Regions from separate parts of the Paenibacillus sp. V4I9 genome, predicted to be linked through region 2. Evidence: riboswitches for the same ligand, from Rfam matches in the RefSeq annotation. Region 2 holds a riboswitch; each other region holds the start of a gene.

Region 1 (2,257 bases), 3.1 Mb from region 2:
GCCTATTTCTTTATATCAGGCTCTGTCATGACTTCGTACGCGTTACCCAAATAACACTGCAGCGCCTTTAACGCCGCAACCCCTACCGCTATGTCATCCTCACCATTCCCTCCGCTTACACCAACCCCGCCAATGACACTCCCGTTCACCACAATCGGAAGTCCCCCGACGAAAATGGCAAATTTACCAGGCATCATGGCATGAATCCCAAATGCCTCACCATGGATGGTCGCTGGGCCGCCGGGCTGATTGAACAAATGTGTAGAACGCCTGTGATTGCTAGCTGTAAACGCCTTAGCTATGGCGATTTCCGGGCTCGTATTGCGAGCGCCATTCATTCTTTCTAATGCAATTAGATATCCGCCGTCGTCTACGATACATATCGTTTCGGCTGCTTTCGCTTCTATTGCCGCTTGTATGCCTGCTGCGATCATGACTCTCGCTTCTTCTAATTCAAGCTTAAATACTAATTTCATAAGTCATTCCCTCCCTGCTTGGTAGGCCATAATGACGTGCGCAACGAACACCTCTTCAATTCATATGGGGACGTGAGGGGTTTAAGTCATGGTCGCCGCTTGAAAAAAGTTATTGAATTTCGGAGTTGGAAATTGTAAGATTATAGAAATTAAACCGATGTGTGACTGGCGTAAACATGGATAACCATGAGGGAGCACATCGCAAGCAGCCGTACGCCTGGGCAAAGTATTTGATCCTTGATCAAGTGCTTTTTTGTGCTTTTATGACAATTGAAAGGTCAGGTGGCTGTTTATGAAAATGGCATTCGTACTATTTGATGGGATGACCGCGTTAGACTTCGCCGGCTTCTATGAAGCTATCACATGGATGGGTATTTTGGGAGCTAAAGAAAACGTCACTTGGGATTTCTGCTCCAATAAGGAGGAAATTACGGACGACCGAGGCTTAACCCTTAAGGTGACGCATGTCTATCCCGATCTATCGGGTTATGATCTCCTGTTTGTTCCTGGCGGATTTTCAACGAGAAGCCTTAGATTCGACTCTGCCTTCATCACTTGGCTCCAAACCTCAGGTAATGTGACTTACAAGGTTTCTGTGTGTACAGGTGCGTTATTACTAGGTGCAGCCGGATTCCTACATGAAAAAAAAGCAACCACCAATCCTTCCGCCTATGAGTTATTGACGCCTTACTGTTCCGAAGTCATTAAAGAACGAATCGTCAGAGACGGGAATCTCTTTACCGGCGGCGGCGTTTCGGCCTCCATTGACTTAGGATTATTCGTCATTGAATCGCTCACTGATTCAGATTTCGTACAGCTAGTTCAACAAAAGATGGATTACCCTTACTACCAAGCGGGACAGTTGTCTAATGTGAATTTGGAGTAATAACCTACTCTATAAGGATAAACGGCTTACTCTTGCCTTGGACGAGAGCGAAAGTGAGTGTAAATGTGAGAGTGTGTGTGTGTGTGTGTGTGTGTGTGCGAGTGCGTTTATTAAGGTTGATATAAAGCATGGTGCGCCCAGACGTAAATTTTCAAACATTTGCTTGCTTACTCGCTCATCGATGTAAAGTTGTTGCACTTTGTACAACATTTGGAAAGTTTATTCACGTTATCCTCGCGATTGTTGCACAAAATACAACATCTTCACCTTTGTCCTGAAGAAATGATGGAAATTGTTGTACGCTGTACAACATTCCCTCCCATATTCCCCACATCAATTGTATAGAACAAAACAATAAACCAGAAGCACAAAAAACACTATCGCTTCCCGGCCGATTATGCATGATCATGTATCCTAATCACTCGAGCCGAGTCCGTATCTCCTTCTTAACAGTGGGTAAGCTCTTCTCCCTCTACCCAAACAAATAAAAAATAAGCCTATCCAGCCCTCTCAAAGAGGCTGGATAGGCTTATTTTATTCTTTAGGCTGTTCACGGTTAACACGAACGGGTCTCTCGACCCAATTCTCACGATTCATACGTTGAACCTGATTAATCGGGTTCTTAAGATCGATAATCTCAGCGGGTTTACCCTCCGCTTGCATGGTGGTCGCTAGCTTTTCCTTATAACCCGTTCCGGCTGCTGGTCCGCCACCCCCGTTGCGCTTACCCTTGTTCCAAACTCTACCTTTACTCATTTCACCACTCCATTTTTGTTTTAAGTGTAAAGGCATAAGTAGAAAAACGCAAATTTTTACTTCCAATCATCATCAACTTTATGTCTAAAAGGTGGTTACCCGTTCCAAAACCAGTCACTTCACGGGTCCCATACTTCCT
Region 2 (2,257 bases):
CGCTTGGGATGGAACACTTATTTTCTATAAAACGAATTTGATTCTCAAGTCGATTCCGATGCTCTTCTTGTTCTTTGTCGGAAGAGGCTGCTTGTCCTTGGAATTGTTCAAGTTCTTGTTTTAAGCTATGCAGGTCAGAGCCCGCATTCGCACAGTCATAATTGCTTTCTAACTGATCGAGCATATATCGGCCTCCTGAAGTGGAATATCGTTATTTCTTACCTTTCTTGTTGCTTTTTTGATCTGTTGTTCGTGTCGTTGTATTTTGTCTGGCGTGCCCTTGCTGCTTATGATCTTCTGACATTTGGTTGTTCACTCCTTAAAATGTAGGATTTTGGGCGGTGCGAGATTATTATAAGCATTCGGCTGAATTTGATACGATAAAAAATAAGAAAACCTCGATCGAGGCCATTGAAGGATGTGGGATCTAATGAAAAAAGCCCCGCGAGCGATTAGAAATCGTTCGTCAGGACTATGTGCGGTGAGCGTGGATATGGATTAATGGTTCGGTGTCAGCAATTTATCTTCTAAGGATTGTTTAACCTTCTTGATTGCATCTGTCTCTAATTTGTGGTTTTGGTTAAATTTAGTGCCTGTCAATGCAAGCGCTTCCTTAACCGTCATTTCCACACGAATCAATTCTTCACCTTGCGGGATTTGCACGGAATTGTTGCCCATTTGTATCACTCCTATGTCAACTTTTTGAAGTGGAAACCTTGATTTGACGCACTTTTAATATAACACACCATGTAAGGTTAAACAAGGGTTATTAAGACCTATTTTAGAAAAAAGAATGTCGGAAACTCAGGTTATCATTTTGCTTTTTTCGGCAGCAAGGACGGTGTGTTTGAGCAGCATTGCGATGGTCACTGGGCCTATTCCAGCAGGCACAGGAGTAATTGCGCTGGCCTTTTTGTGACAACCATCGAAATTGACATCGCCAATGTTACCAGCGTTATATCCAGCATCTAAAACGACAGCACCTTCTTTCATCCATGTTCCTTGAATAAAGGCAGGTTTACCAACTGCTGCAACGACAATATCAGCTAATCCGATGATTAGAGGGAGATTATTTGTTTTTGAATGGCAAATGGTCACGGTTGCGTTTCTATTCAGCAGCATAAGCGATACGGGTTTACCTAGAATTAGACTCCGACCAACGATTACCGCGTGCTGCCTTCAATTGGAATCTGATAATAATCGAGAATAGCGATTCTTCTGGAATCAATGCCTAGCCGCTTACATGCGCTGCTTTTCGCAACAAGTTTACCATCCAAAATTAATTTTTCTGAACTCATTTTACCCTCAACCCTTCATTGTTTATAAAAACACAAAGAGGTAAGGGGGATCAATCCCCCTTACCTCTGCCCAGGCGTACGACTGTAACATCAATGTGCTTCCTCATGGGTATCCATGCTTCGCCAGTCACACATCAACTTTTAATTGATCTAATCATAATGGCAGGTTATGGAATGCGCAACTCTTAAAATGATTTATGCGTGTTGTTGTTTGCCTTCGATCAACCATAACAACGGATTTCTACAATCTCTGCCCGTTCCGTCCCGTTTGTCGCTTCAACGACCACACGAAGTCGATCAGTCGTCACAGCTTCCGGCAAAAGATGAACATGATTGCGCGTATGATTATCGAGCCCTTCAGCCACTGTGGTCCAGTCACCGCCGATGAAGGCTTGAAGTTTATAGTCTTTGACCAGTTCAGGAATGATCTCGAATTCCGTCCGATGATGATGCAAATTAATTAAATCTTCGTTCACGTCATCATTGAAAGTGAGATGTACGCTGCGAATCCGCACAGCCTCCGGCCAACTGGCTTCAAGCCACTCTGGCTGGGGGGCATCCAAGCCAGCCGACGACCACAGATGAGGGCCTCCGTAAGGACGCTTATACCCATCGGCGGCTTTATCGGCTGCGAATGCGGATGTGGGAGCGAGCAGACGGAAGCAGATTGGCTTCCGGATGAATGCTTTCGCGCTCCAATCAATGACCGGCTGATGATGATACATATCACCGAAATCTACGGTGTCTTCTGATGCAGCATCATGTTTGAAGGACAACACGCCCGTTTGTGGTCTGCCGGATAGATGGACGGAAAGCGCCGGGTTGCTTCTGAGTATGATAAAAGCATTCTGAGCGGTTTCAGGGTGCCAAGAAAGCGCAGCCTTTACCCACTGCTGAGAACCCTTAGCCACAGCTACTTGAATGGACGTCACCTGTGTGTGTGGGACGTAGTTCTGCGG
Region 3 (2,257 bases), 2.0 Mb from region 2:
TGTATCCCTTGGCATGTTTGCTACAGATATTGTGTTGACGGTGCTGATATTTGGTCTGTTTGGGGGTTTGCTATCCATCGCCGGTTTGTTGGTTGGTAGGCGGGTAAGCGGCTTGGTAGGCGAGTATGGCGAGGCTTTTGGCGGGCTTATTTTGCTCACGTTTGGGATCAAGTTTTTACTATGATACAATAGGGTATATAAAGTTTTCATCTTAGCTTATGCTTATGATTAGGAGGGAATCATGTTGCGAATTCTATTTGTCTGTACAGGAAATACGTGCCGCAGTCCATTAGCAGAAGGTTTGCTGCGTATCAGGGTGCATCAAGAAGGGCTTGCGGCGGAGGTTCGTTCAGCAGGGGTATCCGCGGTGACGGGTGGTCCAATTTCCCGAAATAGTGCATCGCTTTTACAGGAAGCGGGCTTCAAGGAGTCCATTAGTTCTTTGGCGATCCAAGAGTCTGAAGTGAATTGGGCTGATCTCATTTTGACGATGACGATGGGTCATAAGCGTACGGTCATTCAGCGGTTTCCGGGTGCGATTGAAAAGACTTTTACGCTCAAAGAGTACGCCCTGGATGATGCTCATATTTTACAGGCGATTGAGGAAAGGGAGCAGCTCGTTACGGAGCTTCAGCTCAAACAGGCTCTTTCGCAAGAAGTGTCTGTAGAAGAAAGAAGCCGCATTTATAAACTTGAACATGCGATTCCTGACTTTGACATTTCTGACCCGTTCGGAGGCTCCATAGAGACTTACCGACAAACGGCCGAGGAAATCAGCGGGAGTTTAGATAAATTGGTTCAGAAAATACGTGCACGAAACGAAGGCTCCAAATAACTCACGTTCTATATATACGAATTGCGGATACATCTTTACACATGGGGTAGAATGCGATAAAATAGAGGTATCAATCAAGACTCAATGTAACTGGCGACGAGTGGGAGTAACCACAATGGAGCATTGAGCTATACGGCCGGTCGCCTGGGCAAAAGAGCAACGCGCGTTTTCTAGCGTGTCCGCTCTTTTTTTCGTTTTCTGGTGAGCTTTGGGATATAATAGGATGGTCGAATTTCGAACAAGCAAAGGAGCGTTCTACTCATGAAAATTGCTTTAGGTGCGGATCATGCAGGCTATCGTTTGAAAGATGTTATCATTCCTTTTATTGAGTCATTAGGTCATCAAGTCGTCGATTACGGCTGCACCTGTGCAGATTCGGTCGATTATCCCGACTATGCGCTTAAAGTTTGTGAGCAAGTGGTATCAGGCGAAGCTGACAAAGGTATTCTGATTTGCGGAACGGGTATCGGGATGTCGATTGCCGCGAATAAGGTTCCGGGCATCCGCTGTGCACTTGTGCATGATCTATTTTCAGCGAAAGCGACGCGTGAGCACAATGATACGAACGTACTTGCCTTAGGGGAACGTGTTATTGGACCGGGTGTAGCAGAGGAAATCGTGAAAATTTGGCTCGAAACCGAGTTTTCTCAAGGTGTTCGCCACCAGAATCGGATTAACAAAGTGCAAAGTATCGAAGACCGTTTCACACTGCATCCATAGAATATTTCCTAACGGAAAATTCGAGAAACGAGGGATCACGATGACAGATTCCATTCTTTCTAATGTTGCCGAGGCTTTGGAAACGAATCTTCGGGAATTGGTCAAAGTCGGCAATCTAAGATCAGGTCACATTCTGATTATCGGAACGAGCACGAGTGAAATTCTCGGGCATAGGATCGGTACATCGGGTACGCTGGATGCGGCCAAGCCGATTTTTGAAACGGCGCAGCGAATAAGCCGCGAGTTCGGGCTGCATTTAGCTTTTCAATGCTGCGAGCATTTGAACCGCGCGATTGTTATTGAGGAAGAGCTGCTATCGCATGCGCCTCAGCTTGAGCCTGTCTCTGTCATTCCGGTGCCAAGGGCCGGAGGCTCGATGGCCTCCTATGCGTACCGTCATTTCGCGAAGCCGGTCGTTGTCGAGATGATTCAGGCACATGCCGGAATCGATATTGGCAGCACACTCATCGGGATGCATCTGCGCCCAGTTGCTGTGCCAGCAAGACCGCCAGTGCGAAACATTGGCCATGCCTATGTAACGATGGCTTTTACCCGGCCTAAGCTGGTCGGTGGTACAAGGGCAGTATACTCGCAAGATATCGCTGATCAGCTCTATCAAACAGCCGCACCCGATGCGGATTGTTAGCCATTTACCTCAATGAATAAAGACTTAACAAATAAGATTATCCTGTAGGAGGAATT

The links. Region 2 has a riboswitch for ZMP and ZTP ahead of QFZ81_RS25385 (bifunctional 5,10-methylene-tetrahydrofolate dehydrogenase/5,10-methylene-tetrahydrofolate cyclohydrolase). Riboswitches for the same ligand answer to the same signal wherever they lie in the genome.
Region 1: linked by a shared signal. The riboswitch ahead of QFZ81_RS10805 (DJ-1/PfpI family protein) and the one ahead of QFZ81_RS25385 (bifunctional 5,10-methylene-tetrahydrofolate dehydrogenase/5,10-methylene-tetrahydrofolate cyclohydrolase) in region 2 are both predicted to bind ZMP and ZTP.
Region 3: linked by a shared signal. The riboswitch ahead of rpiB (ribose 5-phosphate isomerase B) and the one ahead of QFZ81_RS25385 (bifunctional 5,10-methylene-tetrahydrofolate dehydrogenase/5,10-methylene-tetrahydrofolate cyclohydrolase) in region 2 are both predicted to bind ZMP and ZTP.

What each region holds. Positions count from the first base shown of each region.
Region 1 covers NZ_JAUSZE010000001.1:2,370,417-2,372,673, reverse strand. Annotated here, with positions in the region: gene QFZ81_RS10810 (GlcG/HbpS family heme-binding protein) at 3-476, opposite strand; ZMP/ZTP riboswitch at 628-706, shown strand; gene QFZ81_RS10805 (DJ-1/PfpI family protein) at 769-1,362, shown strand; gene QFZ81_RS10800 (hypothetical protein) at 1,897-2,118, opposite strand; gene QFZ81_RS10795 (Ger(x)C family spore germination protein) at 2,233-2,257, opposite strand, start outside.
Region 2 covers NZ_JAUSZE010000001.1:5,446,162-5,448,418, reverse strand. Annotated here, with positions in the region: gene QFZ81_RS25395 (hypothetical protein) at 1-184, opposite strand, end outside; gene QFZ81_RS25390 (hypothetical protein) at 499-678, opposite strand; partial or broken gene QFZ81_RS25385 (bifunctional 5,10-methylene-tetrahydrofolate dehydrogenase/5,10-methylene-tetrahydrofolate cyclohydrolase) at 805-1,214, opposite strand; ZMP/ZTP riboswitch at 1,360-1,439, opposite strand; gene QFZ81_RS25380 (FAD-dependent oxidoreductase) at 1,520-2,257, opposite strand, start outside.
Region 3 covers NZ_JAUSZE010000001.1:7,468,054-7,470,310, forward strand. Annotated here, with positions in the region: gene QFZ81_RS34425 (manganese efflux pump MntP) at 1-184, shown strand, start outside; gene QFZ81_RS34430 (low molecular weight protein arginine phosphatase) at 242-835, shown strand; ZMP/ZTP riboswitch at 912-992, shown strand; gene rpiB (ribose 5-phosphate isomerase B) at 1,097-1,555, shown strand; gene QFZ81_RS34440 (TIGR01440 family protein) at 1,596-2,201, shown strand.